DNA from 4 places in the Trichocoleus sp. ST-U2 genome. Region 2 is predicted to be linked to each of the others. Evidence: predicted binding sites of a transcription regulator. Region 2 holds the regulator's gene; each other region holds the start of a gene.

Region 1 (7,806 bases), on a different contig from region 2:
AAAGCTAAAGGCTACTACTCCAATAGACGAATGAGGATTGAAACTATGTCAGTAGGTCCCGATCATGCAAAAGATAATGGGATTATTGCTATTGCTGTCACCTTATTCGCCGCTCTCAAAAACATCCCACTGAATTGCTTGGATAACTGTAGCTACCGGAAAACAGGTGTTCGAGAGTGCCAACCTGATGTATCTTATTACATCGGAGAAAAAGCGCAAATGGTACCAATAGGAACGGCGATTGCTAATCTTGACATTACTCCACCGCCAGATATAGCTATTGAGATTTCTGACACTACCTTAGCTGACGACAAAGGCGAAAAACGATTGCTATATGAAGATATTAAAGTATCTGAATATTGGATAGTTGATGTGCAACAAGCTCAAATAATTGCTTTTGAAATCATCTCTAGCGGTAGTAGAAGAATTACTCAATCTCAAGTATTACCAGGTTTAAAAATGGCAGTATTAGAAGAGACTTTGCGCCGCAGTCGTCAAATGGCACACTCGCAAGTTGTGGCTTGGTTATTAACTCAATTTCAACAATAAAATGAAGTATGCCGTCAATTAATTCTGTAAATATTGATACTGCTTTAAAACTACCAGCGCCAGACGTTAAAGCTTTAAGTGAAGGGAGAGCGATCGCAGCCATGCCTCGGACATTCATTGATCCGGGGCGAAAATTTGCTCTTTATCCTGCTGATACTTCGATTAACTTGCTGCCAACAGAGCAACAATATCGCCCGAATTTTTTGTCTATCGCTCAAACTGAATTTACCCAGCTAAATTCTGAAATAGTCACAATTAAAGCTTGGGCTAGGTGCGAATTTTGCCAAATTATAGATAATTCTAAAGCGTTAGAAGCTTTGTCGCGGTTGACAATTTGGACAGAAGAAGCATTGCAGCAAATCCTGTCTCAACGTCCTTATATTTTTCTGGCTTATTTGCGAGTTTATCCGCTCCTTCATCCGCTAGAAGTTCCGGTAAATACTAAGGGTAATTTTGTTTCTTTACCGCATCTTCTGACTGTTACTGAATCTTCGCCTGTAGTGAGCGATCGCCTCTTCTCCCAACGCCGATACCAGCTAGAAAATCGACTACCGCCATCGCATCCAGAATTGGAAGAGTTGCAGAATGCGATCGCTCAGATGTCTATCACTGCTCCAGCATCTGAGAAATTAAATCACTATATCAAAACATTTTTAGGTTGGGCAAACGAACAACCTATCCAACAGCTTGATCCAGACCTTTCTTGGATTAGTACAATCAATGCTTTGGGCACTGCTACGACTGGCGGTAATTACGAAAAAGGCACAGCTTTTGAACAAATCGTCCATAAAAGCCTAGCCTTTTTAGGCTTTGGTGTTGACTCCAATGCTAAAGGCGGTGCAGGTGGTATGGACTTGTACTGTATAAAGCCTTATCCGTTAGTAGGAGAATGCAAAGCAGGTAAGAGTATCCCTGATGGTACAGTTGAAGAATTAATCAGAATTGGGACAAGACATCTGGGTGCAGATGGTTTTCAAGTAGCTGTTAAGTTAATTATTGGTCCTGGTCAACCGACACCTAATCTTCAAAAATCAGCCGAAAAGTTTGCTTTTGGAATCAGCATCATTAATCCTATGACTTTACAAAAGCTAGTTCAATTACAAGCTAAATTTCCTGGTTCAGTCAACCCAATTGAGCTAAAACCGTATTTAGTGCCTGGACAAATTGACTATAGGATCGATGAATATATTCAAAAAGTTGAAAGTAGTATTCGTCTGCGATCGCATCTAGTCCAGCTTGTAAAAAATTACCTGCAAAACACAGGTTTAGATAATGCTGGAGTTGAAGCTTTACATGGCGCATATTTTGGCTCCCATCCTCCTCAGCCATTAAAAACTGAGGAAATGCACGATATTCTGATTGAGCTTTCCTCACCTTTAACGGGATACTTGGGGCGAAAAAAAGGGGGTGATGGGAGCGATCGCTTCTATTTCCTCCGTGACTTGCCAGCCGCATAAGCTTTATTAGTCAGGACAATGGCAGGTATTCGTTGTATAGCATCTTTGGCGACTTCCTCTCTTCTTTCCGTCTCTGTCGTAACAGTCTCCATCGTCCCGACATTCTAATTTTTCCTCACAGATGGTATCGCGGGGAAAAACTCCAACATCTTTGACAGAAACTTCCGCTGTAAAAGTGCCTTGTTCAATTATTCTTTCTCCTTCTTTAATTTCATACTCAAACTTATTTTCGCCTTCTAAAACTGCAAAAGTACGAGTTTGATGGCTATTTCCCAAACTCAAATCAACCCCTTGAGAATATTGCCCTTCACTGTAACCTCTGCTCGTGTAGGGATAAGGATTACTCTTCATGCCCTGAGTCACGTTCCGGATTGTCACTTTCCTTTTCGGTGCGGGTGGAGTTGATTTAGAAACAAACTGAGCTTTCCTTGTGCCGGGATTCATTACAGTTCCCGGACATTGTCCGACATATTCAACTCGCTTAAATTGAATTTCATTGACATCGAAATTATTGCCGTTACTTACCAGGAACTCCGCCCCGTTTGCATTTGCCCGATTCACAAAAACCACAACCAGCACGAAAGCCGCAATGATTAGAATGGCGGTTCTTTTGATTAAAATTTGTAACGCAGAAAAGCTTTTGGGTTTCATAATTTTTCTTGGCACCACTAAAATCGAGTTGTTTATCCTTCTGAGGAGGTAGACGAAGTTTAATACTTCCGATAGAGGGTTCTTGACTAATTTTAGTGTCGTTGATGAACCATTGATTGTTTCCCGATTTGTACAGCTACTTTTCGCTTCTCCCGGCAACTAAATCAAGTAAAGCAATAGGCATCAGCAGCCAGTAGAGTCTAGTTGGACGATTTCCCAGCGATCGCTCAAAAGATTTTCTTAAAATCTCTTAAAAATTGACACTTTAAAAGGAAAAATGTAAAAATAGATACAGAAATAAATTAGCTAGTTCACCACTGACTGAGTATTCATAGCCGTCAGTGGCTCTGGGGAATAAAAGTAGAGCGCGATCGCGAAGCAGCGTGCCTTGCTTAGTCACAAATACTCAGGAAACTCAATCGGAGGCGAAACTTATGAAACTCTCTTATCGCGGCGTCAGCTACGAAAAAACTTCACCCACGCTGGAAGTAACCGAAAGCGAGATTGTGGGGAAGTATCGGGGACAGACTTACAACGTTGCATATCCCAGACATATTGCAGTTCCCGATGCGATTGTTAACTTGAACTATCGGGGAGTCCCCTACTTCATCGGCAAAACCGGCACGACTAGGGATGCTCTAGAGAGGCAAATCTCATGTGAAGGGATGGCATCTCTAGGCGATCGGAAATTGCCAACCGATACAAATCGGCGAAAAGTGTTGGATAACGCCGCTAAAAGTCACTTAGCGAATATCCACCGCAGCTTGGAACATCGGATACAAGTCGCTAAAGCCAAAGGTGACGAAAATCTAATTCGCCTTCTAGAAGCAGAGTCGAAGCAACTGACATTGTGCCTCTAGGAGTTTCCAGAATATCTGGCTGTGCTTGCGGTTGAGTCAGCAGTAATTGCTGACTCAACCGTAAAGAGTGAAGGAGCGCACTCCTCCCCCTTTAGGTGTAAAATCTTATCTAAGCACGAAATCTTCAAAGCTGAAGACGACGGATTCCTGGTTTATAAAGCTACGTGGGCGATAGAGAGCGATCGCCCTTTTTTTATGGGAATGTATCCTGCCAGATCAACCGTTACGGGTAAGGGTAGTTGCAGCGAATCCTACAAATTTTATTCCATTTTTTCACAATAATTAATAAAGTTGATCTGCGACTTAAGTAGTAGCGCCATACCTTGTGTTGACTTCTAACTATCGAGGGCAAAAGCGTGTGAATCGCATCCTTCCGATTGAGAACACAAAAGCGATGCGATAAAAGCGCTACCGCCCCCAAATTTTGCTGAGATTAGGAGACTTGAAAATGCTTGAATCTTATCGTCAACACGTCGCTGAGAGGTCGGCACTCGGAATTCCACCACTGCCGTTGGATGCCCAGCAGACTTCTCAATTGTGCGACTTGTTGAAAAATCCTCCAGCGGGTGAAGAAGAGACGTTGTTGGAATTGCTGCGCGATCGCATTCCTCCAGGCGTCGATCCAGCTGCTTACGTGAAAGCTGGCTTTCTCACCGCTGTCGCCAAAGGCGAAACCATTAGCCCTTTAGTTACCCCTATCTATGCAGTAGAACTGCTGGGAACAATGGTAGGCGGCTACAACGTGCAATCGTTGATAGATTTACTCAAATCTGATGATGAATTGGCATCAGCCGCCGCAACAGCTTTAAGCAAAATCATGCTGGTGTATGACGCCTTCCACGATGTCTTGGAATTGTCCGAGACGAATTCCTATGCCAAGCAAGTCATTGACGCTTGGGCGGCGGCGGAGTGGTTTACCAGTCGCCCCACCTTGCCAGAAGCGATTACCGTCACCGTCTTCAAGGTGCCCGGAGAGACGAACACCGACGATTTATCTCCCGCCACCCATGCCACAACCCGCCCGGATATTCCATTGCACGCCTTGGCAATGCTGGAATCTCGGCAACCGGGAAGTTTGGAAACGATTGTCGAGTTGAAGAAAAAAGGGCATCCCGTAGCGTATGTAGGGGATGTCGTAGGAACGGGTTCCTCCCGGAAATCTGCAATTAACTCCGTTTTGTGGCACATCGGGCACGATATACCCTTCGTACCTAATAAACGGGCAGGGGGATATATATTAGGGAATGCGATCGCGCCGATTTTCTTCAACACCGCCGAAGATGCAGGTGCATTGCCCATCCAGTGCGATGTCACCCACATGGAAACCGGCATGGTAATCACCATTTATCCTTACAAAGGTGAAATTACCAACGAATCAGGCGAAGTAATCTCCACCTTCAGCCTCAAACCCGACACCATCACTGACGAAGTACGCGCAGGCGGACGTATTCCCCTCCTGATTGGGCGTACCCTCACCGATAAAACCAGAATTGCCCTCGGATTAGTAGAACCCAGTCCAATCTTTATCCGCCCTCGCCCTCCCATCGATACCGGCAAGGGATTTACTCTAGCGCAGAAAATGGTCGGGAAAGCCTGCGGACTCAATGGTGTGCGTCCCGGCACTTCCTGCGAACCGCTGATGACAACAGTTGGTTCTCAGGATACAACAGGACCCATGACCCGCGACGAGTTGAAAGAACTCGCCTGTCTCGGTTTCAGCGCAGATTTGGTGATGCAGAGTTTCTGCCACACCGCCGCTTATCCGAAGCCCGTTGACATCAAAACCCATCACGAACTGCCCGATTTCTTTGCTTCTCGTAGCGGCGTGGCCTTACGACCGGGCGATGGCATTATCCATTCTTGGCTGAATCGGATGCTGCTACCCGATACCGTAGGAACGGGCGGCGACTCCCACACCCGTTTCCCCTTGGGAATTTCCTTCCCCGCCGGTTCCGGCTTAGTTGCTTTTGCAGCTGCTTTGGGCGTGATGCCTTTAGATATGCCAGAATCCGTCTTAGTGCGGTTCAAAGGCGAGTTGCAACCCGGTGTGACGCTGCGGGATATCGTGAACGCGATTCCCTACGTGGCAATTCAAAAAGGTTTGCTAACAGCAGAGAAGCAGAACAAGAAAAACATCTTCTCCGGGCGAATCATGGAAATTGAAGGCTTGCCAAATTTAAAAGTTGAGCAAGCTTTTGAACTTACCGATGCGAGTGCTGAACGTTCTTGTGCAGGCTGCACAATTAAGTTAAGTATCGAGACAGTTTCTGAATATCTGCGTTCCAACGTAGCGCTGATGAAAAATATGGTAGCGCGGGGTTATCAAGATGCCCGTACCATCATGCGCCGCGTTGCAAAAATGGAAGAATGGTTGGCAAATCCCGTATTAATGGAAGCCGATTCAGATGCAGAATATGCGGAAATTATCGAGATTGACTTGAACGAAATCAAGGAACCAATCGTCGCCGCACCCAATGACCCAGATAATGTTAAGTTGCTGTCCGAGGTTCAGAATGACCCCGTACAAGAAGTATTCGTCGGTTCTTGTATGACGAATATTGGTCATTATCGCGCCACTGCGAAAGTGTTGGAAGGCGAAGCAGCAGTTAAAACTCGCCTCTGGATTTGTCCCCCAACCCGAATGGATGAACACCAACTCAAGGAAGAAGGTGTTTATAGCGTATTTGATGCCGCAGGTGCGCGTACAGAAATGCCGGGATGTAGTCTCTGCATGGGAAATCAGGCGCGTGTGGATGACGGTACAACCGTATTTTCAACTTCCACTCGCAACTTCAATAATCGCATGGGCAAAGATGCGCGAGTTTATCTTGGTTCTGCTGAATTAGCAGCGGTTTGTGCGATGTTAGGTCGCATTCCCACAGTGCAAGAATACATGGACATTGTGGCGAAGAAGATTCATCCTTTTGAGGGTGATTTGTATCGCTATCTCAACTTCGACCAAATCGCTAATTTTGAGGATGAAGGTCGCGTAATTTCCTTGGAAGATATGCCCAAAATTGAGGATATTTTGGGTATTCCCTCTGGCGCGTTGCGCTAGTCCACAGTTAGATAAGCATAACCTGTAACAGCCCCCCTCTGCAATGGCAGAGGGGTTATTTATGGGCTGAAAACTCCTAATCGTTTAGCTTGGTGGTAGATAAGTTTCCCGCCTGCTCAATATTTCTGTATACCAGTGGGAACACTAAGTTCAAGCATGATTTGGCTCTTATATCACTTGTCAACTCATTTGAACACGGATAGAGGTAAAAAAGGGATGAGATTTAGGATTTTGGCTATCGTAATACTGGTGATAGGCATTTTTATGATCTGCATTACAGAACCAGCTTTTGCTGAAAATATCAAAGATGTCAATAAACTATTGGGGAATAACTCCTGTCTCTGGTGTGACCTTAGTGGGGCGAACGTGAAGGGAGCTAACCTCAAAGAGGCTTCCACAGGTTTTGCTGACATGAGTCGTGCCAATTTTAGTAAAGTTAATTTTAACCATGCTGACCTGAGTTCTAACGAGCTAAGTCTTTCCAACCTAAGTGGTGCTGACCTTAGCCGCGCTAATTTGAGTAGTTCCAATCTAACTGGTGCTGACCTAAGCAATGCCAGCCTGTTTGAAGCCAACCTGAGTGGCGCTGACTTAGCTTATGCAAATCTAAGCGGCGCTAACCTGCGTCGTGCTAAACTCAGTGGTTTTGTAGGTGCTGCCAACTTAAGCGTTGCTAATCTCAAGGGGGCTAATCTTAAAGGTGCTAATTTGAAGGATGTTAGTTTGGTTGAAGCTGATCTGAGTGGCGCTGATTTGAGTGATGGAGTTGATTTAGGTAATGCAAAACTCAATGGTGCAAACTTGAGTGAAGCAATTTTGATAGGCGCAAATATGGAAAAAGCCCATCTCAGTTATACAAACCTGAGCGCTTCCGACTTGAGTTATGTCAATCTGAGCAGTGCTAATCTACATGGTGCCAAGCTAAGTGGTACGAACCTAAAGGGGGCTAATCTGAAGGGTGCTATTCTGAATGACGCAGCTTTAGAAAATGCAAATCTGAGTGGTGCTGATCTGAGTGGTACAGACCTGAAAGGGGCTAATCTGAGCGGAGCTGATTTGAAAGCCACTATTCTAACAGGGGCAATTATGCCAGATGGCATAACTCACGAGTAAGACATTAAAAAATATCAGCCTCATAGCGATACCCTTTTGAAACTCAACAAATGCGATCGCATCCTCCGCCTATCGCCAAAAAACTAACCCCCTAGCCCATTCCCTACAAGGGAAGAAG
Region 2 (7,806 bases):
ATACTCGCGATGCCTATCTCAATGCAGTGAAACAAGCACGGGAGAAGATTGAACAGGATAAGTTGTTCGATCCAGAGCGAATTTCATACTCGATTAAACTCATTCAAATGGATGCAGAGAAGAACTGGGAGTCCATCGTGAAGGAAGTGTCAACTTTAGGCGATCGCCTTGCCGAAGCTGCTAAAGCGGCTTGGGATGTCCTGACAGCTCCTCGCACCCCTTCTTGATGTTGAAACAGTAATCACGCGCAACCACGCGCTGATATAAAACAGGGGCACTCAGCTAGCTGGGTGCCTTTCTAATTTTTTAATTCTAAATTCGGATAGCCTAATCTAGTCAGGCATTACCAGCAAGCTTTAGAATTTCACTGACAATAACAGGGTTTACTTCAGATGATTAACAAATATTGATTACTTAAATCTTGGCTGCGATTGGATAGGGTACTTTTATGAAAATTGCAACTCACAACAGATTGCTTGTCGCGGTTGCCAGCCTTCTGTTTGGATTAGCGATCGCTCTAATTTCTGGATGTGAAGCCATCTCAAATTTTCGGACTTCTCAAGTTAATTTTGATGCAACTGAGGGACAAGCCCGTAATTCGCAAATAGTCATCCCGCTTAAATTTAGCTGGGCTGATTCATTTTCAGAAGAGCTAGCAGCAGTCAAAATAGACGGCAAATGGGGCTATCTTGATAATAAAGGCAACTTCGCAATCAAACCTCAATTTGATAATGCCGAATCTTTTTTCCAAGGGTTAGCGGCTATCAAACTAAAGAACAAGTGGGGCTATATCAACAAGAGTGGCAACTTAGTCATTAAACCAAAATATGATTTGGCTAAGAATTTTTCTCAAGGGCTGGCAGCGGTAAAGATAGATGGAAAGTGGGGATATATTGATAAGAAAGGGAACTTGGTAATTAACCCAAAATTTGATTTTGCTGAATCTTTTTCTATAAGCGATCGCACTGCGTTAGCGCTGGCGGCGGTAGAAATCGGTAAAAAGTGGGGCTATATCGGCAAGAAAGGCAACTTCGCCATTCAGCCCCAGTTTGATGTTGCCGAATCTTTTTCTATAAGCGATCGCAGTGAATCAGCCCTAGGACTCGCGCCAGTCAAAAAAGACAACAAATGGGGCTATATCGATAATCGGGGAGACGTTATTGTTCCGTTGGAATTTGAGGAAGCTAAGTTTTTTTCGGAAGGACTAGCAGTGATATCCAGTAATAATAAGTGGGGCTATATTGACAAAATGGGATATCTTGTTATTCCACTCCAATTTGATTGGGCTGGGGACTTTTCTCAAGGGCTGGCGGGCATAACGATAGACACTAAGGTAGGCTATATTGACAAGGCAAGCAATGTTGTCATTCCCCCACAATTTGATAATATTTATAACTTTTCAGAAGACCTAGCAGCGGTAAAGAACGGCGACAAATGGGGCTATATCAATAAGAGTGGCAAATTCGTAATTAAACCCCAATTTGATAGCGCTCAATCTTTTTCGCAAGGGCTAGCAAAAGTTAAGATTGGCAATAAATATGGCTATATCCGCAAACCTCTTCCATAAGTTCTCATTTCTGAAGACATAGAAGAATTGAGAGTCAGTGGTCGCGGAAACTTCAGCAGGATGAAGCGAGAGCCTGGTGAGGATTTCCCCGGCTCTCGTTGCCTTTATCGGAGTGTATTTGCAAGGAAACCTATAACACGCCTTTAGAACTGGGGATCGTACCGCCACGACGGGGATCAACTTCGATTGCCATGCGGAGCGATCGCGCAAACGCTTTGAACGTCGCTTCAATAATGTGGTGCGAATTAATTCCATCTAGTTGGCGAATGTGCAGCGTCATCTGGCTGTGATTGACCAACGCCACAAAAAATTCCCGCACCAGCTGGGTGTCATAAGTCCCGACTCGCTGAGTCGGAATCTCTAAGCCATAGCTCAGATGAGGACGTCCGGAAAAATCTAACGCTACCTGAACCAACGCTTCATCGAGAGGGGCGAGGAAATTCCCAAATCGGACAATTCCTTTGCGATCGCCCAGTGCTTGATGCAACGCCATTCCTAGGGTAATTCCCACATCTTCATTGGTATGGTGGTCATCAATTTCCAAGTCTCCCGTCGCGGCTACATCCAAATCAATCAGGCTGTGAGAGGCGATTTGATGCAGCATATGGTCTAAAAACGGAATGCCGGTTTTGGCATTGCAAGTGCCATTCCCGTCTAATTTGACGGTGACGATAACATCCGTTTCGCCCGTCTTGCGGGGAACCCTTGCCATGCGAGGAGACAAAAGCTGTTCAATGCTTGGAGAAGGTGGAAATTGGCGATCGCGTGCCTGCATCGCAGATGCTCACTCAAGAAAATAAAGTTAAGTTTATTATCCTACGTTACTGAGCATCTGGGAGACGCGAAAGCCTTTAAAATGCAAAATTAAAAATTAAAAATTAGCAGAATCTTTGCTTTTTAATTTTTAATTTTTAATGTTTGATTCTTTTTACATCCCCATAATCTCGTATCCCGCATCGACATACAGCACCTGACCTGTAATGCCACTTGCCAAATCGCTACACAAGAAAGCAGCCGCATTTCCCACTTCTTTCTGAGTTACAGTGCGTCGCAGCGGTGCCACTTCCTCAACGTGATGGATCATATCCAGAATGCCACCTACCGCCGACGATGCCAAAGTACGGATGGGACCCGCCGAAATTGCATTCACGCGAATATTCTGCGGTCCTAATTCAGATGCCAGGTAACGGACACTCATTTCCAGTCCAGACTTGGCAATTCCCATCACGTTGTAGTTGGGGATCACCTTAACGCCGCCTAGATAAGTCAGCGTGACAATGCTGCCACCTTCTGTCATCAGTGGTTTTGCTGACCCAGCAAGTTGTACCAGCGAATAGGTACTAATTTCTAGAGCTTGGGTGAAGCCAGCACGAGTAGTGGTACTAAAATCACCTGATAAATCTTCCTTGTTCGCAAAAGCAAGACAATGGATCAGGATGTCTAGCTTGCCCCACTTATCGCGGATGGCGTCAAATGTAGACTGAATTTGGGTCTCATTCTGGACATCGCAGGGTAAAAATAAGCTGGGGTTGAGGGGTTCTACCAACTCTGCCACTTTTTTTTCAAAGCGGCCTCGGTCGTCTGGCAGGTAAGTCACTCCTAGATTCGCACCCGCTTGGTGCAGTTGCTGAGCAATCCCCCAGGCGATCGATCGATTGTTGGCAATGCCGGTGACAAGGGCGTTTTTTCCGGTTAAATCTAGCATAAATGTCGATTTTGAAGGCAATATTAGAGGATATCCGATTTAGGGGAGTATTCAAGATCGCGATCGCCCGGAGCAAGGCTGTCTAGTACGGGTAAGGAGCGTGCCTCCTTACTCACCATGCATCCCACCCGATAGCGCAGATACTGTCAAGATATCAACATTTTCCGTCATAATCTTACTTGCCTTGAGCAGGGAGAGAACTAAAGAAGGTAGCCGGGGAAACTACTTTAAAATTTTGTATCAAATAGCACAAAAACCGCTTGGAAGTCAGTTTATCTGTGTCTAATGTCAGAAAACTCTCATAGTTGTTTTGCTATGGTTAAAGTTCCTCCGACAGAAAGTTGCAGAAGTCTGTAGGGCAGCATTTAGGAAAAAGGAAGTGGCAGTGACGCAAGATAGACCGCTAGCAGCTGTGTTCCGTCAACTGGGAGGTGGGGCGTTTCCACCCGTGGTGGAAACTTTTGAGCGGGGCAAGACGATCTTTTTCCCAGGAGACCCGGCTGAACGGGTATACTTTTTGCTCAAAGGTGCAGTAAAGCTGTCTCGCGTGTATGAAGCTGGGGAAGAAATTACCGTGGCGCTGCTGCGAGAAAACAGCGTTTTTGGAGTACTGTCCTTAATTACAGGGCATCGTTCGGATCGGTTTTATCACGCTGTAGCATTTACGCCAGTGGAGCTGCTTTCGGCACCGATCGATCAGGTAGAGCAATCGCTCAAGGATAATCCGGAGCTATCGATGTTGATGCTGCGAGGGCTTTCTTCGCGCATTTTGCAAACAGAAATGATGATTGAGACATTAGCTCACCGAGATATGGGATCGCGCTTGGTGAGTTTTCTATTGATTCTGTGCCGTGATTTTGGCGTTCCTACCGCCAATGGAATTACGATCGATCTGAAGCTTTCTCATCAAGCGATCGCTGAAGCAATTGGCTCCACTAGGGTAACAGTCACCCGCTTACTGGGAGATTTGCGGGAGGAAAAAATGATTTCTATCCACAAGAAAAAAATTACGGTACACAACCCAGTTACACTGAGTCAGCAGTTTACTTGAAAACAGCTAGAGGCTTTGGTCAGGTTGTCGGTTAGGTTGTCGGTTAAAACGGCATGGTAGCGCGAGCAAGTTATCAAGTTTTAACATTTAGTCGGGAGTTCAGTTAAAAGGTCTCAGGTTTTAAGCGGATAGTTTTCAACCTTGCAACCTTTAACCTTTCCGATTTCACCTTCGATCTTTAATTCCTGTTAACCCTTTCTCTAGCCTGCGATGCGATAGGCTGTAACTGGAATGACTGTAGCAGACAATGACCGACAGTGCGCTCTTCCTGATTTTGTCTATTTTAGTGTTGGGAAGCGTCATCGCAACGGTAGGCGATCGCATTGGCACGCGCGTGGGAAAAGCACGCCTGTCGTTGTTCAATCTGCGTCCCCGCAAAACAGCTGTTTTAGTAACGATTCTAACGGGACTAACGATTTCTGCCTCAACACTGACAATCATCTTTGCGACAAGCGAACAATTGCGGATTGGAGTTTTTAGACTCCAAGAAGTGCAGAAAAAACTCAAGACAGCAAGTAAGGATATTGCTAAAGCGAACGAGCAGAAACGGAAAACCGAAAGCGAACTTGCTAAAACCGCCGCCCAAAAAGAGCAAGTAGAGAAGGAACTCGCTCAAGCTCGCACCCAGCAATCTGTCGCTCAGCAGCGCTTAGATGCGATTAATCGATCTTTGGCAGCTGCGCTGGCTAAACAAGGCCAGACGGAGGCGCAACTAAATCAGACTCAAAGCGAACTGACCCGGGTTGCCAGCAGCTTTCAGCAAACCCAAAAACAGCTTACATCTGTCTCAGGGCAAGCCAAGACGCTACGTTCCGAAATCCAACAACTTCAAGCAGAACGCCAAGAATTGCTCCAGCAGCGAAATCAAGTCAGAGCTGAAATTACTGAATTCAAAGCGAAAGTGACTCAGCGCGACCAAAAAATTGCCCAGCAAGACCGAGCAATTAGCCAACGCGATGAGCAAATTCTCAAGCGGGATCAAGCCCTTGTCGAACTTGATGAGAAACTTGCTGCCTTTCGGAAGAGCCTGAGCGATCGCGATGAGCAAATTGCCCAGCGAGACAAAGCCTTATCTCTACTTGACAACAAAATTTCTCAACGAGATGAGGTGATTGCCCAGCGAGAAAATCGCCTTAAAGAACTCGAAAAACAACAAGCTTCCCTAGAGCAGGAAGTGGCAACCTTAGAACAGTATTACCAGTCTTATCAAACTTTGCGTCAGGGTAGTCTGGCACTGCTGCGCGGTCAGGTTCTGGCGGCTGGCGTTTTTCGTATTGTCGAGCCAGCCGCAGCCCGACAGGTCATCGAGCAGCTGTTACGGGAAGCGAATCGGACAGCGATTAAAGCGACCCAACCCGGTCTCAACAAGGTGGCGAACGAGCGGGTCGTGCAAATTACAGAGGCACAGGTAGAGCAACTGATCAACCAGATTCAGGATGGTCGAAACTATGTAGTCCGAGTTTTTTCGGCAGGGAACTATGTCCAGGGAGAAAAGCAGGTACAAGTCTTTGCAGACGCCGCACCCAATCAAGTTGTATTCCGCACTGGTGAAGTCGTAGCAACGACATCTGCCGATCCTTCAAACATGACCGACCAACAAATTCGGCAGCGGATTGACCTGCTGCTTGGAGCATCCCAGTTCCGAGCCACTCGCGCGGGGATTTTGGGCGATACAGTTCAGGTTGGCGACAATCGAATTGTTAGCTTGATTCGGTTTATCGAGCAGTTGAAAAAGCACAATAAGCCGATTTCTCTGAAAGCGGTCGTGGCAGAGGACGCCTATATTGCCGGACCCATGAAATTAAATTTGGAGGCAGTTGAAGACGGAGAAGTTGTGGTGAGGATGTAATTTATTAGTCATGAGTGATGAGATGATGACTAATGGCAATTAACCATTCGTAAATTAGCAATTAGCCAATTCAGATGATTTTAGGGTTCGATCCAGGGCGCGATAAGTGTGGTTTAGCCGTAGTGGGGAAAGACAATTCTCTGCATTACCACCAGGTTGTACCAGCAGAAGCAGCGATCGCAACGATCCTTGACTTATGTGAAGAGTACCCAATTGATACTCTGGTGATGGGCGATCAAACCACTTCCAAAAGTTGGAAAAAGAAACTTCAGCAATTCCCAACGTTGGTGCCGATTGTCCTGGTAGATGAGCGCTACAGTACATTGGAAGCACGCGATCGCTATTGGCAAATGTACCCTCCCCAAGGTTTAGGACGCCTGATTCCCCAAGGGATGCGGAGTCTACCCCGACCAATCGATGACATTGTTGCCATCCTCCTCATCGAAAGATACATGAAGCAACGAGAGACGAGGAACTAGGAAACTCTGTCATTCTTAACTTTCTTAATTTAAACTGAACTCAAAACTCAAAACTTTTAAAGTTCCGCCCGGATCGTAAACGCATAGTCCCCTCCAGGCTCTAGCTGGTAATCTTTCTGTTCTAAAAATCGACCCAGAGGTTCCTGAATTAAAGCGCGTCCCAAAGAGGGTGTCACCGACAATTGACCCTGTCGGAAACACCACTGGAACTGCCATTCATATTCCGCCGCCGTGACTTCCCCTGCCAGAAAGCCCCGTTGCCAGGAAAGATGGGTAATTCGGACGTGGGCAGTAGTTTGAGGTAAACGCTTAGAACTCACAATCGCTGTGCCGATCAAATACCTTCATTCAGCAACAATACTAAACTTATTGCGATCGCCTTCGAGATAACATCATTCTCACAGCTGATACTGAGCTGGCACGAACCGAGTAAAAATATCCCTCTGGATATGGAAAGTGCCAGACTAGATCGGTATTGACTAGGATGAAAGAAGAGTAACATCTGAGCAAAAAAGGTGCAATTTTGAGTCGTTTATCGTCTGACCGAACCCCAAATGCCAGCCAGTTCCCTTCACAAACCCCGGACGCGACAGATTTGGATCGGGAACTAGATAACGCCATTTTGAGCTTTGATGACATCCAAGCAGAACTGAATTACAAAAAGGCGCAAAATGCTCTGCGAGACTTGGTAGATAACCTGGATCTCACTCCTCAAGAGCGGACGGGACTGGAATCCGAGATTAATGATTTGGCAACGATGCTGGAGAAGTTAGATCGATCGGTCGTCCAGATTGCCGCCTTTGGGATGGTGGGACGGGGTAAATCTTCAGTACTGAACGCCTTATTAGGTCAGAACGTGTTTGAAACGGGACCGCTTCATGGCGTCACCCGCACCCATCAAGGTGCCAGCTGGCAACTGACTCAGGAGAATGAGACGGGAAGCGTCAGCGATATCCTACGAGTCACGCTGCCGAGTGCGGGCAATTCCCAAATCGAGCTAATTGACACCCCTGGAATTGACGAAGTAGACGGAGAAACCCGCGAAACCTTAGCCAGACAAGTTGCCAGACAAGCAGACTTGCTGCTGTTTGTCATTTCGGGCGACATGAACAAGGTGGAATACGAGGCACTATCGCAATTGCGGGAAGTCGGTAA
Region 3 (7,806 bases), on a different contig from region 2:
AATACTTTGAGACAATTTGAATTTTGGCAATGGCAATAGGCTGATTGCGGGAAGTAATCGGAGCATATATCGTATTCAAACCAGATTTTGGTTCGATCCGATAAACTGTTTTACCTTTTTGAATCTTGCGTAACACCTGCGACTTTAAATTTGCTTGTTCCCAAGGCTCAATGCTGGATTTGGCATTGCTAGAAATGATTGATTTGCCATCTAGAGAAATAACTTGCAGTTTAGTGGTAGGTTGAGAGAAATTAAGAAAGTTACGCAACCAAGTTTCATCTAAATTTTGCCCTAAAATCAAAGTTCCGGGTGACTTCCCCGTACCATCGCTGTTGTAAACAGGCGCTGTTGAAAAGAGCAATATCTGAGGCAAGCCGCTATCAATCAACATCGTCGTTGGCTTGTTGGTAGCGATCGCATCTGTTATCCGCTCAGCTACATTCGGAATTCGCAAAGCGTCACCCCGCTCTCCCAAAATCTCTCCCCTACGATCCACCACTTTCACATGATCGACATCGGTAGAAAGAACAAGTTGCTCGGAGACTTCCTTTTTGATCCAAGCCTCATCTCGCTTCCCAATTGCGTTGTATAAATCTGTCCAGATTGCATAGCTAGAGGATAAATTTTGCAATCCTTTCTCAGTAGCCGCAGTGTATCCCCGAAAGGCTAAAACTTGATCGTCGAGCCGAGTCTTTTCTAAGTCGATGAGCGGCTGCTGCACAAACCGCCACGCTACAGCACTCAGGAACATCACGGGTAGCAAAGATGCCCCAAAGGTAAAAATTAGCAGCTTGGGTTGAAGCTGTTGCAGCCGCTTGAACATCTCTGAGTTAATATAGATGCGGTGTTTCGTCCTCCAGACAGATAATCTGTCACAAGGCTCTCCACAGTTTAGCGGCTGTGAGAGTAAACTGACCGCTCTATTTTCGGAGGCGTAAAAGCGCCTATCTTGAGAACTGTAAGTTCTACGGGTTCCTCGCAAAGATTGTTAGCGATCTGCATCAGACAGCCAGAAACCGTTGAATTACATCCTGACTGAGTTCGCTAGTCGAGCCAGACGCGACGATACCGCCTTTTTGCATCGCGTAGTACCGATCTGCTTGTCGGACAAAATGCAAGTGTTGCTCGACCAATAAAACAGAAATGCCGGTAGATTCAATAATGCGGCGCACTGCTGCTTCTATTTCTAAAATAATCGAGGGTTGAATGCCTTCTGTGGGTTCATCCAGTACAAGTAACTGCGGCTTCCCCATCAAAGCGCGAGCGATCGCGAGTTGCTGTTGTTGTCCTCCGCTTAAATCGCCGCCCATCCGAGACAGCATTGTTTTTAAAACAGGAAAGAGGGAAAATATTTCTTCTGGGATTTCTTCTTTACCACTTCTACCCTCCCGTCGCGCCTCCAAACCCAGCAACAAATTTTCTTTCACCGTCAAGCGCGGAATAATTTCCCGTCCTTGAGGAACATAACCAATTCCTAGCCGCGCCCGTCGATCTGGAGATTTGTCTATTATTATCTCATCAGCAAAAGTAATCGTGCCGCTACGGGGTTTAAGTAGCCCCATAATTGTTTTGAGTAGAGTGGTTTTGCCAACACCATTACGTCCAATTAGACACACCATTTGCCCTAAGGGGACGCTCAAATCCACATTGCGGAGGATATGGCTTTCACCGTAATAGACATTTAAATTAGAAATTTTTAGCATTTTATTGTGCTTGGTTGAATAAGACGCGATCGTTTTTTAATTGCTTAATTTAGCGCTTCTTTTTACTCTTCAATTTCTTTAAGCGGTTCTCCCTGAGGATCTAACTGCTCTCCTAAATAAACTTCTATAACGCGAGGGTCATTTTGTACTTCCTCAATCGTGCCTTCACACAACACCGAGCCTTCATGCAACACAGTTACTTTACGAGCAATTTGGCGCACAAATTCCATGTCATGTTCAATGACCAAAATAGAATGACTGTGAGCTAACGCGATCAGTAGTTCCCCAATATTGTCAGTTTCTTCATCAGTTAGCCCTGCAACGGGTTCATCCACTAACAATAAATCGGGCGACTGAGCAACTAACATTCCAATTTCTAAGCGTTGTTTCTCCCCGTGAGAAAGTAAACCAGCGCGGATATCTGCTTTTGCACTTAAACCAATCGTTTCGAGCAAACTCATTACTTTGCTACGTTCGCCAGTAGCAGGACGCCCAAATAGCGTTGCTAAGACATTTTTATTACGATTGCAGCTAAGTTCTAGGTTTTCGCGGGGCGTCAGGTTGAGGTAAATGCGGGGGGTTTGGAACTTTCGCCCAATTCCCAATCGGGCGATTTGATGTTCGGAGAGTGCTTTCACGTTTCTCCCCTTAAATAATACCCGTCCCTCAGTCGGTTGTACTTTGCCAGTAATGACATCTAAAAAGGTTGTTTTCCCGGCACCGTTTGGACCAATTACGACCCGTAACTCTCCGACATCCATGCTGAAATTCAGATGGTTCAGTGCTTTAAAACCATCAAAATTCACCGTTAAATTTTCAGTTTCTAATATTTTCGCGTTCATGCTGTACCTCTGGGTCTTCTTCAAGGCTGGGATAGGTTGCCATCTGCTTCCGCCCTAGAAGTGTCAGCAGGCGCTGGAAACCTTGATAGCGTAGCCAACCGACTACACCATCGGGAAGAACTGTTACCACAATTAGGAATAATGCTCCTTGGAAAAATACCCAAATACCTGGAAATTGTTCGCTTAAAAGACTTTTGGCAAAGTTGACTAATAGCGCCCCAAATATGGCTCCGATTAAGCTGGCACGACCTCCCACTGCTACCCAAATTACCATTTCAATCGAAAAAGCAATATCCATTGCTTTCGGTGAAATTAAACCAGATTGAAGGGTGAATAAAGCACCCCCAATTCCAGCCAGAGCAGCGGAAATCGCAAACACTACGACTTTAAATCCCGTGGGATTATAGCCAGAGAAGCGCATCCGGCTCTCATCATCCCGAATCGCAACCAGAACTCGTCCAAAGCGATCGCTAGTCAGCCACCGGCACAAAGCATAAGCACCTGCCAAAAATAAGACTGTTAGCGCGTAGAAAACAAATTGCGTCTGACTATTACTGACTGTTGCCCCTAATAATGTTTTGAAATTGGTTAAACCATTGGTACCGTTAAAAAATCCCTGCTGCCCGTTGAAAAAATTAAAAAATACAATCGTTGCGGCTTGGGTCAAAATTGAGAAGTAAACGCCCCGAATCCGGTTGCGAAATACTAAATAACCCAATATTGCGGCTAATACAGCCGGAATTATCACAACGGCTGCGGCGGCAAAACTAAACGAATAAAACGGCTGCCAGAACCAAGGCAATTCTGTGATGCCGAAGAGGCTCATAAATTCTGGTAAACCATTCTTGAGAGGAGCTAATTGCAAGTGCATTGCCAAGGCATAGCCACCGAGCGCAAAAAATACACCATGCCCCAAACTGAGCATACCCGTATAGCCCCAAATTAAATCAATGCCGAGGGCAGCGATCGCTAATGCCAAGAATCGCGCTAACAAGTTGAGACGAAAGCCTGTGAGAACTGCTGGCATTACGAAGATGAGGAGGAGAGCGATCGCAATCGTTATCCCCACTTCCATCAGCACCGCTCGTCTGCGTTGCTGCTTCATGCCCTTAACTTCAAGAACCGCATCCAAAATCATCGCCTTGAGCCTCTACTCGATTGTCTTTGTTTAAGCATCAACGCTACGTCCCTTCTGTGGAAAAATCCCTCCTGGACGCACCTGAAGGAACGCAATAATTAAGGCGAATACCATCACCTTCGCCATACTGGTTGTGCCGAAAAACTCAAAGAAATCCACTAAAGGCTTTATTGGTGCCACCATCGGAACCAAGACTTTAGAACTGATTAAGTAGTTAATCGTGCCAATTCCCATCGCTGCCACAATACTGCCCACCAGCTTACCGACGCCACCGACAACAACCACCATAAATGTATCAACGATGTAGTTCTGGCCTGTATTGGGTCCCACAGAACCCAGCAAACTAATCGCACAACCGGCAATTCCAGCCAATCCAGAACCCAAAGCAAATGTAATGGCATCAACTTTAGCAGTCGGAATTCCTAAACAGGCACTCATACTGCGATTCTGCATGACTGAGCGAATTCTTAATCCCCACGGAGACCGTTGCAAAAATACATAAATTCCGGCTACACAAACAATGGTTAGCGCAATAATAAATAGCCGCGTATAAGGCATCTGCAACGTACCCAACCGCAATCCTCCTCGTAACCAGTTGGGTGCCGTCACGTCTACATTTTGAGCGCCAAACCAAGGCTTGGTGACAGCCAGTTTATAAGTTTGTCCCAAAACTGCACTTGTGGCACTCGCAACGCCTAGAGATATCGGCAACATTATTGCAATTACCCAGTTACGAATACGCTCAAAATCTGGGCGGCGGGACAAAATCCAAAAAGCGCCAAAAAACAAAAGGCAAAATATCCCAATGCCAATGACTAACACCCAGCTAACACTACGAGCGAATTGCTGCAAAATCAGACTAACGCCCCAAGTTGCGAGCAGTGTTTCTAGCGGGCGTCCGTAAAGATAACGAATCACTCCCCGTTCCAGAACTAATCCCACACCTGCTGTCACCAGGAAAGCCAAAATTAGCGCAAAAACAATATAGGTTTCAGACCAAGGCTTACCCAATATTTTGAAGCCATTTTGTACAACAAACGTTGTGTAGGCTCCTAGCATCATCAACTCACCGTGAGCTAAGTTAATGACACCCATGAGTCCAAAGACAATGGCTAGTCCCAGCGCTGAAATTAACAAAACCGCGCCGATGCTAATTCCATTAAAAATCCCATCCAGCAATCCTGCTATCACACCGCTTCCTCAGCCATTAATCATGGGTCATTAGTCATGGATCGTGAGTCATTAGTTATTAGCTTTCAAATCCCCTAGGTTGAGTTGAGGTAACGGATGCTGTTGGCATTAATTTTTGACCTCTCCCCAAACTCTTCCCTACAAGGGTAGAGGCTTCCAGACTCCCCCTTCCCTCATAGAGAAGGGGGATGGGGGGTTAGGTTCTTAATTAGCCAACACCATCAGGTAACGAAACCCAACCAATCTTCTCAAGATTGACGACTAATAACTAAGGACTAATTTTTAACCGCTTAAATTTTGTACTGACCACCTTTTTTGGAATCTGACCAGTCGCATCCCAAACCCTTAGTTGCAGCAACGAATTGGTTCCAAGGAACTGGCTTCACTGCTGATTTCGTCTCATAGACAATCTTAAAGAGACCATCATCTGCGACTTCACCTAGCCGTACAAACTTAGAAATGTGATGGTTACTTTCCATCGTTACAGTGCCTTCTGGAGCCTCAAACTTCTGACCAACCGCAGCCTTTCGCACTGCCTCTAAATCGTCAGCGGTTTTTGCTTTCTCGACAGCTTGTTTCCACAGATAAACAGCAATGTAAGCTGCTTCCATCGGGTCATTTGTTACCCGATCTGGACCGTATTTTGCCTTAAAAGCTTCGACAAATTTTTTATTCGCCGGGGTATCTACCGTTTGGAAGTAATTCCATGCGGCATATTGGCCTTTGAGATATTCTGTGCCAATTGCTTTGACTTCTTCTTCGGCAATACTGACAGACATTACGGGATATTTATCTGGTCCCAACCCTGCACCTTGCATCTGCTTGAAGAAAGCCACATTACTATCCCCATTTAGGGTATTAAAAATGACGCCGCCATCAGGCAGAGCTGCTTTAATTTTAGTGATGATGGGTGTAACTTCTGTATTGCCTAGGGGTAAATAATCTTCACCGACGGTTTCGCCGCCTTTTGCCTTTAACTGCTCTTTAATAATCGTATTCGCGGTACGCGGAAAAACGTAATCAGAGCCAACTAGGAAGAATTTTTTGCCCTTATTCTGCAAGAGCCAATCGACTGCTGGCTCGATTTGTTGGTTGGGAGCAGCACCCGTATAGAAAATATTTTTGGAGCACTCTTGACCCTCGTATTGCACGGGATACCAGAGCATATGACCTTTTTCTTCAAATACTGGCAGCACTGCTTTGCGGCTGGCGGAAGTCCAACAGCCGAAAACGGTGACAACTTTATCCTGATCGATTAGCTTTCTCGCCTTCTCTGCAAAAGTAGGCCAGTCGGATTGACCATCTTCTTCAATTGCTTGAATTTGCTTGCCGAGGACGCCACCGGCTTTATTAATCTCCTCAATTGCCAACAGTTCGGCATCTACAACGCTGTTTTCGCTAATCGCCATCGTGCCGCTGCGAGAGTGCAGAATCCCAACTTTGATGGTGTTTCCTGCACCGGCAGCAGCAACGGTTGTTGCGCTGGAAGAGGGAGACGCCGCCGTTGGACTGGCAGTCTCAGGGGTAGAAGTGGGAGTGCTGCTACAAGCTTTGAGAAGAATACTGGTTCCCAGAGTAGCAGAACCGTATAGAAGAAATTTACGTCGCCCTAATCGCCTTGCCATACCGTTACCGTACTCCTGGCTGAATCAGCCCAATGATAGAGAACATATACAGTTAAGCAGTGATATTAGAGCGATGTTCTGGCAAGAAATTGTTATCAATGATACAAAGAATCGAATTTTTGGAACAGCTTTCGGAAAGGTCAGCTTACGGTTTCTGAAATTTCGCCCAGATTTAGGCGGATAAAGTCCACCACAGCCGTTAATCCTTGCTGAGTCTTCAAATTCGTAAAGATAAAGGGTTTTTCTCCACGCATCCTCCGCGCATCGCGTTCCATGACCCCTAAATCTGCTCCGACTTGAGGAGCAAGATCAATTTTGTTGATTGCTAAAAGATCGGATTTAGTAATTCCGGGACCACCTTTGCGCGGAATTTTGTCACCGGCTGCAACATCAATGACGTAAATTGTCAAGTCTACCAGTTCTGGGCTGAAGGTAGCCGCTAAGTTATCGCCGCCACTTTCTAAAAACACTAAGTCTAAATCGGGAAATCGCTGTTCCATTTGTTCAATGGCGGCGATGTTCATGGAAGCGTCTTCGCGGATGGCAGTATGGGGACAGCCGCCAGTTTCGACGCCAAGGATGCGATCGCTTTCCAAGGCGTGACTCCGCACTAAAAACTGGGCATCTTCCTGGGTATAAATATCATTCGTGACCACAGCAATTTGATATTTTTGCCGCATCGCCTTACATAAGGCTTCAACCAAGGCAGTTTTTCCCGAACCCACTGGGCCAGCAACTCCAACCCGAAAAGCATTCATAAAATTTTCTGAAAGCGAATGGCTAATTGCTCATCGTAGCAAGGCAATTAACGATAATCTATTCCCAGGTTTTACCAGCGATATGTTTTTGTGCCGATTTCTTTTAACTCCGAAATAAGCGCGTGTACTGTGTTTCGTGAGCGATACTCGCCAATGCTAATCCCCAGCCGCAACTACTCAGGGCGTCATCTTCTAACCCTAAAATTTCCTTGGCAGCCTGAATCAAGATGGGTTGTAGTTCTAGGAGTAGCTGTTGCCCAGCCGTTTGTCCGAGGGGAATCAATTTGACTCCGGCAGCGATCAAATTGGTTGCCCAGCTGTGTAAGTAGCCCAAGAGGGTAGATGCAGCGTCGATTTGCCAATGGGCGGCGGCAATGCCGAAAGCGATCGCATAATTACAAGGACTCCCAATTGCATCCACCATTGACCGAACCTGCGGCTGTAATTCCAAAAGCAATCGAATTAGCGATCGCCCCATCTGCCAACTTTGTGCTTGCAACTCCTGTGTTTCCTTAGCAGCAGATAACCAGACATTCCAGTAATTTAAAG
Region 4 (7,806 bases), on a different contig from region 2:
CATGACCAAAAATGCGCGGTGGCTGGTAGAGAGGATAGCGAATTTTCTTGATGTCAGACTGACACAATCCCACAACCTTTACTTGTACCAAGACTTCATCGGGTGCAATTTCCGGCGTCGGCACTTCTTCGTAACTGAGCTGATTGACGCCTCTGAATACTTGTGCTTTCATGCTTTTCCTTAAACGATGGACTTTATACTTTCGATAGCCGATTGTTTATAGCTAATTGTCTATTGTTCGCGATCGATTGTCTATTCTGAAACGGAATTGCTGATGAATGAATTAATAGAAGTAGATGTCTTGGTTGTGGGAGGCGGAACGGGAGGAACCGCAGCTGCGATACAAGCTGCCCGTCGCGGTGCCAAGACAATGCTGGTGAGTGAATTTACCTGGCTGGGGGGAATGCTCACCTCAGCGGGGGTTTCTGCCCCGGATGGTAATGAACTTGCTGCCTTTCAGACGGGGCTTTGGGGTGAGTTTCTGGAGGAATTACGTTCTCGGCAGATAGGGGGTTTAAACAATAGTTGGGTAAGTCTATTTAGTTACGATCCGCGGATTGGTGCCCAGGTATTTGCCGATTGGGTACGAGAATTGCCAAATCTACACTGGATTGCAGGGCGAGTGCCCTTAGAGGTTTTGCGAACAGGCGATCGCATCCTCGGCGTTCGATTTGCCGATTTCACCGTTCAATCCAAAATCACCCTAGATGGCACCGAACTGGGAGACTTGCTGCCTCTAGCATCTGTGCCGTATCGCTGGGGATGGGAATTGCAATCAGAGTTTGGCGAACCCAGCGCCCCGCTTTCTCCCAATGAATTGACTCAGCGATACCCAGTCCAGGCTCCCACTTGGGTGGCAATTCTGCAAGATTTCGGTGAGGAAGCAAGTGCGCCGGAAATTTCCCCCCCTCCTTCATCTTTTATCCTTCCTCCTTCATCCTTCCAAGGTAGCTGGGATCGCTACGGTTGGGAGAAATTTCTCAATTATGGGCGTTTACCGGGGAATCTGTTGATGATCAACTGGCCCCTGTGCGGCAATGACTATGGGGAAGGCGTGGGGCGTCTGGTAGAGTCGGAGGCGTCGCGGCATCAATTTCTTCTAGAGAGTCTGTGGCACACTCAAAGCTTTGTCCGCTTTATTCAAACTAAGCTGGGGCGGCGTTACGGCTTAGCGACTCAAATCTTTCCCTCACGCTTGACTCCCAAACTCAATCAAAACTCAATCAAAACTCAAAACTCTCTCGGTGGAGGTGGTTATGCGCTACACCCTTACTATCGGGAAAGTAGACGCCTTGTGGGACTCGCGACCGTGCGAGAGCAGGATATCTTGCCAGTGGCGGGGGGAAAGGTTGCACCCCTACCTGTGGATGCGACTGGGGAGGTGAATGCGATCGCCCTCGGCAACTACCCCAACGACCACCATTACCCTAACTACAACTTTCTTGTTAAACCAAAATCAATTCGCTGGGGTGGACGCTGGACTGGCACTCCTTTCACCCTTCCCTACACTTGTCTAATTCCAGAGTCTGTGGATGGACTGCTGGTTTGCGAAAAAAATATCTCCGTCTCCCATATTGCCAACGGTTCCACCCGGTTACAGCCCATCGTCATGAATATTGGTCAGGCGGCGGGAATGGCGGCGGCGCTTTGCGTGCAGCGAAGTTGTCAACCCAGAGATTTACCTGTCCGAGTCCTGCAAGAAGCATTGTTACAAGATGAGCGATCGCCAGCAGCAATTTTCCCTCTGTTCAATTTACCGCGCGATCGCACCGACTGGCTGCACAGGCAACGGGATTACTTAGATCGCCCTGACACCTATCCCTCCAATGGCAACTGCCCTTACCTGGAACCCCAGACGCCACAGAATTCAAAATATATGGGCAATCCCTCACCCTTTACAAAACAGAGAGATGGGGAAGAGGTTGGGGGAAGCCTTGAAGAATCCGCTTCAAACTCAGCACTCTTCTGTGGTGTATTCAAGCGCCATGCCGAGCAAGATTACACCTTTACTTTAAAGGAGCCAGCTGCTGGGGAAGAGCAAACCTGGATAGCAATCGCCTTGTGCCCAGAAGTAGACCGAGAACTCCAAACCTACGTCGATCGGCAGATGCTCTCTGTGCGGGGGTATCTCAATCAATCGGGCAAATGGTTGATTGTGGAAAAAATTATTGCTCCTGGGAGCGATCGCACCCATTTTTGAGCCTTAGGCATCGTACCTCTAACCTCAAAAAAAAGCAGAACTCGATCGGAATCAACTAAGCTCTAACCGAAGTTTTTCCTGGTTGACGATCAAGAACTCCGTATCAGGGACTATAACCCTGACACGGACATCTGCTATGCGCCCTTACACCTCTATCATGTTGTTGAGCTTACTATCAATCTCTTCAGGTAATTTCTTAGGGATCGAGTCCGCCTCTGCCCAGCAACTGCCATCCACGTCTTCCGAGCTAGCTGTATCGCTGAAACGTGGGAACGAACCGTCTCCGGATAAAGGAACCGGACGCCGAGATGCGTTTTCGCCCGAATATATCTCTATCGTCTAGAATTATCCTTTATTTAGCTAAATCCGAACAAGTCATCGATCCGCTTTTCACCTTGCGCCTGAGGTCGATGAAAGCCTATCTGAAGGCAGCAAGCTAAGCTCTAGCAGGTTTGTGCCGGTGTACTTGGGGCACTATTTTTCTGATTTTGTCTGTCACGGAGAATTTATTCCCTGACAAAAGCTATATATTAGGCCGTCCTTTTCTATAATTAGAGATTATTTACGTTCATGCTATCGGGGTGCCTAGAGTTCAATAGTTTCAGCGAGTGAATTGAACTCACTGCGAATGTGGAAACATAAGCTTTTCACCATTTTCACCAAGGAACCAGTGTTTTGTCCCCTTGCGATGCGATCACCCCTGATATGAGCAACGACCTGGATCTGATCAAAAGCCTTAGCCCCGGTGCGATGGATCAGATCATGTTTTATCTGGCCTTTAGTGCGATGAGAACCGGCGGGCACCGACACGGAGCCTTCCTGGATGCTGCTGCCACGGCAGCAAAGTGTGCGATTTACATGACTTATTTGGAGCAGGGTCAAAATATCCGGATGACGGGGCACCTGCACCACATTGAGCCGAAGCGAGTCAAAGTCATTGTAGAGGAAGTTCGGCAAGCGCTGACCGAAGGGAAACTGCTGAAGATGCTGGGTTCCCAAGAACCTCGGTATTTAATTCAGTTTCCCTATGTTTGGATGGAGCAGTTTCCGTGGCAACCGGGGCGATCGCGCATCTATAGCACCAACCTGACCGCTGACGAAAAGCGATACCTTGAGGAAAAACTGCCAAATAATCTGCCGGATGCCCAGCTAATCAACGCTTTTCAGTTTCTAGAATTAATTGAATTTCTCCACAGTCGTTCCCAGGAAGACTTGCCAGAAGAACGCCGCATTCCTCTAAGCGAAGCATTCGCCGAACACATCAAGCGGCGCTTAATCTATTCCGGTACAGTGACGCGAATTGATTCTCCTTGGGGATTGCCCTTCTACGCCCTCACCCGTGCTTCCTACTCACCCGCTGAGGACGAAGAACGCACCTACATCATGATTGAGGATACTGCCCGGTACTTCCGACTGATGAAAGATTGGGCAGACCGACAGCTAAATGTGATGCGAATACTAGAGGAACTCGATATTCCACCGGATCGCATTGAGGCAGCCATGCAAGAACTAGATATGGTCATTCGGGATTGGGCAGATAAATATCACCGCGCCGATGGTCAGCCAGTGCTTCTACAAATGGTTTTTGGTCCAAAAGAAGAATAAAACTTAAGTCACATTTTCGTTGAGCAGGGTGGGCATTGCCCACCCTGCTTCAGTTAGAAGCTACATCGGTAAAATTTTTGCCTTAAGTCGGGGAAAAATTAACTTAGCTTTGTGTAGGCATTGCCCCAATAGTTTGATGCTGAATGCGCGGTTCTACAAACAAATTTGAAATGAGTATCGCTGCTCAGTTGACCCACATTGGTATAAAGTTTTTCCTCCTCATGCAAAAACACAATCGGGATCATTCGCACACTGCATAGCCAAACAGTTTAGTGTAACAATTTTTACAAACTTACTTTGAAATTTTTTATACGACTAATTAAGAAGATTGTAAAAATAGGCGTTATAAAACTGCATGACCGGCAAAAAGAATCTTATTGTTATTGGCAACGGTATGGTAGGACACAAGTTTCTAGAACTGATGATCGCCAAGGGAGCGGCGCAGGAATGGAACTTGATCGCATTTTGCGAAGAGCCTCGTGTTGCTTACGATCGGGTTAATTTGAGTAGTTTTTTTTCAGGCAAAACTGCGGCAGATTTATCGTTGGTTCAACCAGGTTTGTACCAAGAAAACGGAGTTGAGATTCATATCGGTGATAAGGCAGTTGCGATTAACCGGGAAGAAAAAACAGTTACATCAGCGAATGGTATAACAATCGCCTATGACAAAATTGTTCTAGCAACAGGCTCCTATCCTTTTGTACCGCCAATTAAAGGGAATGATGCGAAAGGTAATTTTGTCTACCGGACAATAGATGACCTTGAGGCAATGTCATCCTATGCGAAAAATTGCCAAACTGGTGTCGTCGTTGGGGGTGGATTATTAGGTTTGGAATGTGCAAACGCTCTCAAAAATATGGGTTTAAAAACCCATGTTGTTGAGTTCGCACCCAGATTAATGCCACTACAAATTGATGATGTCGGTGGCAGCATCCTTCGCAACAAGATAGAAGAACTTGGGGTTTCAATTCATACCAGTAAATCTACAACGGAAATTGTCAGCATTGATGGCAAGGTTACTAAAATGACCTTTGCTGATGGTGAAGAGTTAGAGACAGATATGATTGTCTTTTCTGCGGGAATCCGCCCTCGCGATGAAATCGCGAGAGGATGTGGATTAGCAGTAGGCGATCGCGGCGGGATCGTTATCAACGATTCTTGCCAAACTTCAGATCCAAATATTTATGCCATTGGAGAATGCGCCCTCTATCAAAATCGTATCTACGGCTTAGTCGCTCCTGGCTATACAATGGCAAGCGTAGCGGCAGATATCCTGAGCAAAACAGCGACGAGCAGCTTTACCGGCGCGGATATGTCCACAAAGCTCAAATTGTTGGGAGTGGATGTTGCCAGTTTCGGGGATGCCTTTGCCAAATCTCCCGGCGCTAAAGAAATTGCCGTTACTGATACCATCCAAGGTGTTTACAAAAAACTGGTTTTAAATGAAGGTGGTAGCCATCTTTTAGGCGGAATTCTGGTAGGAGATGCTTCAGCTTACGGTACGCTGCTGCAATTTGTCCAGAATGCGATCGCCCTCCCGCCTCATCCAGAAGATTTGCTGATGCCACCCCGCGAAGGCAAGTCTGCCACAGTCGGTATGGGTGTGGAGAGTTTACCAGATACTGCCCAAATTTGCTCTTGCAATAATGTCAGCAAAGAGCAAATTTGTAGCGCTATCCAAGCAGGGAAACTCACCGATATTGCCAGTGTCAAGAAATGCACTCAAGCGGGGACAGGTTGCGGCGGTTGCGTGCCACTGGTGACAGATATCCTCAAAGCTGAGATGAAGAAAGCCGGGATAGAGGTAAAAAATCATCTCTGCGAACACTTCGCCTATTCCCGTCAAGAACTTTATCACTTAGTACGTTCTCAAAAAATCCTTACTTTTGAAGATTTAATTCAAAAACATGGAAAAGGTAAGGGTTGTGAAATTTGTAAGCCTGCTGTAGCCTCTATTCTCGCTTCTACTTGGAACGAGTATATTTTGGAAATGCCTCACGTTGGGTTGCAGGATACCAATGATTATTACTTGGCAAATATTCAGAAGGATGGAACTTATTCAGTAATCCCCAGAGTTCCTGGTGGTGAACTAACGCCAGATCAGCTGATTGTGTTGGGACTCGTTGCTAAAGATTTTGGTCTTTATACCAAAATTACAGGTGGACAACGGATCGATTTATTAGGTGCGCGGGTAGATCAATTACCCCGAATTTGGCAGCGACTGATAGATGCTGGATTTGAATCGGGACACGCTTATGGGAAGGCACTCCGCACGGTCAAATCTTGTGTAGGTAGCACCTGGTGCCGCTTTGGGGTGCAGGATTCAACCAGTTTGGCGATTGAAATCGAACTGCGATATCGAGGCTTGCGATCGCCCCACAAATTAAAATCAGCAGTATCCGGTTGTACCCGCGAGTGTGCTGAAGCTCAAAGCAAGGATTTTGGGATCATTGCTACCGAAAATGGCTGGAATTTGTATGTATGTGGCAATGGTGGAATGAAGCCACAACACGCAGTTTTGTTAGCAACAGATATTGACAAGGAAACGCTGATTAAATATTTGGATCGGTTCTTGATGTTCTATATTCGCACCGCGAATCGACTAGAACGCACTGCAACTTGGTTCAATAAGCTGGAAGGAGGCATCGAGTACCTGAAGCAGGTAGTTATTGAAGATTCTCTGGGCATTTGTGCTGAATTAGAATCAGAAATGCAGCATCTTTTCAATACCTATCAGTGTGAGTGGAAAGCCACAATTGAAGATCCAGAAAAAGTGAAGCGATTCCGTCACTTTGTCAATTCTGACCAACCCGATCCTGGTTTAGCTCATGTAGAGGAACGGGGGCAAAAACGTCCAGCTTATGACCACGAGAAGGTTTTAGTTGGTATTTCCGAATAAGCTGACTGTTGCTCTGGTGCATTACCTACAGCTTAAAAAAACTGATGTTATTTCAACTAGGAAAAACATACACACGCTATCAAATTCATTCTGCATTGGGTGGAGAACTCCAAACTTATCTTCCTCAGCGTGCTGGAAAGATTGTGTGTGGATGTTTTAAGCCTACCCTGGACTCAAAAGCTCCTGATGAAGTTTTGGTAGAAGATTCACCAAAAGTAAAACAGAAAGCTGAGATACTCTGCCAACAAGGAGGTGCTATTCCAGTGTTCCTCAAGCTACATCGAGCTAGGTGGAAGTATATAGGAATGTTTCGTGTCAAGAAACATTCCGTTGACCTAGAAGAAATTAGGCGTAAGCAGCAGGAATCAGGCAGAAATAACATTGCAGCCGTGCTGTATTTGGAACCTGTGTTAAGCGAACTATGCAGTACGGTTCAAATAACCAAAGAGCGAGTTTTTGAGTTAGTTTGAATTACTGCAATGTGTTGAATTTTTCAAGCTAGGCTACACCAACCCGTTAATCAATAGGAAAAGAAAATGGTTCAAGCATTACCGATTCGCCAGACAATTTCTACATGGGTTGATATTTGTCCGCTGTCAGCGATCGCGCCCAACACTGGGGTTTGTGCTTTAGTTGAAGATCAACAGGTGGCAATTTTCCGCGTGGGACAAGAAACTGATGTATTTGCGCTAGGCAATTACGATCCCTTTAGTAAAGCCTTTGTCCTATCGCGGGGAATTTTAGGCGATCGCAATGGCATTCCCAAAGTTGCATCCCCCATCTACAAGCAAAATTTTAACTTGCTCACCGGAGAATGCTTAGACGATGAAACCGTAAGCGTTCCTACTTTTCCTGTAAGAGTGGTGGAAGATAAAGTGCAGGTAGCTATTAGCCAATAACTCCTTCTACATTGCATCTAAGAACCCGGTTTCAGGAGAGAAACCGGGTTTTTTAATCGGGATACTATATATACAGCTAATGAAAAGGAGTTCTCCTATGCAGCCTACGGTAACTGATAGAGTACGTTGGACTACTACAGACATAAACCTCTTACCTGAAAACGAAGGCACGCGCTATGAGATTATTGATGGAGAGTTGTTTA

What was found. The regulator NtcA, encoded in region 2, controls nitrogen genes in cyanobacteria. The targets are predictions, from matches to a motif close to TTTGTANNNNNNNNTACAAA.
Region 1: NC996_RS00425 (DUF4278 domain-containing protein) is a predicted target of NtcA. The motif match lies at 2,934-2,953, and genes of this name have one in related genera.
Region 3: urtA (urea ABC transporter substrate-binding protein) is a predicted target of NtcA. The motif match lies at 6,588-6,607, and genes of this name have one in related genera.
Region 4: nirB (nitrite reductase large subunit NirB) is a predicted target of NtcA. The motif match lies at 4,077-4,096, and genes of this name have one in related genera.

The regions. Positions count from the first base shown of each region.
Region 1 covers NZ_JAMPJY010000001.1:104,646-112,451, forward strand. Annotated here, with positions in the region: gene NC996_RS00410 (Uma2 family endonuclease) at 1-549, shown strand, start outside; gene NC996_RS00415 (DUF1802 family protein) at 558-2,006, shown strand; gene NC996_RS00420 (hypothetical protein) at 2,013-2,657, opposite strand; gene NC996_RS00425 (DUF4278 domain-containing protein) at 3,092-3,517, shown strand; gene acnB (bifunctional aconitate hydratase 2/2-methylisocitrate dehydratase) at 3,966-6,575, shown strand; gene NC996_RS00435 (pentapeptide repeat-containing protein) at 6,840-7,688, shown strand.
Region 2 covers NZ_JAMPJY010000023.1:55,962-63,767, forward strand. Annotated here, with positions in the region: gene NC996_RS16315 (hypothetical protein) at 1-227, shown strand, start outside; gene NC996_RS16320 (WG repeat-containing protein) at 449-1,567, shown strand; gene hisB (imidazoleglycerol-phosphate dehydratase HisB) at 1,698-2,342, opposite strand; gene fabI (enoyl-ACP reductase FabI) at 2,496-3,272, opposite strand; gene ntcA (global nitrogen regulator NtcA) at 3,652-4,323, shown strand; gene NC996_RS16340 (DUF3084 domain-containing protein) at 4,571-6,172, shown strand; gene NC996_RS16345 (pre-16S rRNA-processing nuclease YqgF) at 6,247-6,651, shown strand; gene NC996_RS16350 (DUF3146 family protein) at 6,708-6,971, opposite strand; gene NC996_RS16355 (GTP-binding protein) at 7,247-7,806, shown strand, end outside.
Region 3 covers NZ_JAMPJY010000005.1:178,134-185,939, forward strand. Annotated here, with positions in the region: gene NC996_RS05145 (ATP-binding protein) at 1-823, opposite strand, end outside; gene urtE (urea ABC transporter ATP-binding subunit UrtE) at 1,002-1,703, opposite strand; gene urtD (urea ABC transporter ATP-binding protein UrtD) at 1,766-2,545, opposite strand; gene urtC (urea ABC transporter permease subunit UrtC) at 2,520-3,650, opposite strand; gene urtB (urea ABC transporter permease subunit UrtB) at 3,714-4,874, opposite strand; gene urtA (urea ABC transporter substrate-binding protein) at 5,165-6,499, opposite strand; gene ureG (urease accessory protein UreG) at 6,640-7,257, opposite strand; gene NC996_RS05180 (urease accessory protein UreF) at 7,361-7,806, opposite strand, start outside.
Region 4 covers NZ_JAMPJY010000030.1:47,547-55,352, reverse strand. Annotated here, with positions in the region: gene NC996_RS19000 (zinc-dependent dehydrogenase) at 1-172, opposite strand, end outside; gene NC996_RS18995 (FAD-dependent oxidoreductase) at 275-2,200, shown strand; gene NC996_RS18990 (hypothetical protein) at 2,337-2,543, shown strand; gene hetR (heterocyst differentiation master regulator HetR) at 2,906-3,805, shown strand; gene nirB (nitrite reductase large subunit NirB) at 4,161-6,704, shown strand; gene NC996_RS18975 (hypothetical protein) at 6,749-7,174, shown strand; gene nirD (nitrite reductase small subunit NirD) at 7,241-7,603, shown strand; partial or broken gene NC996_RS18965 (Uma2 family endonuclease) at 7,701-7,806, shown strand, end outside.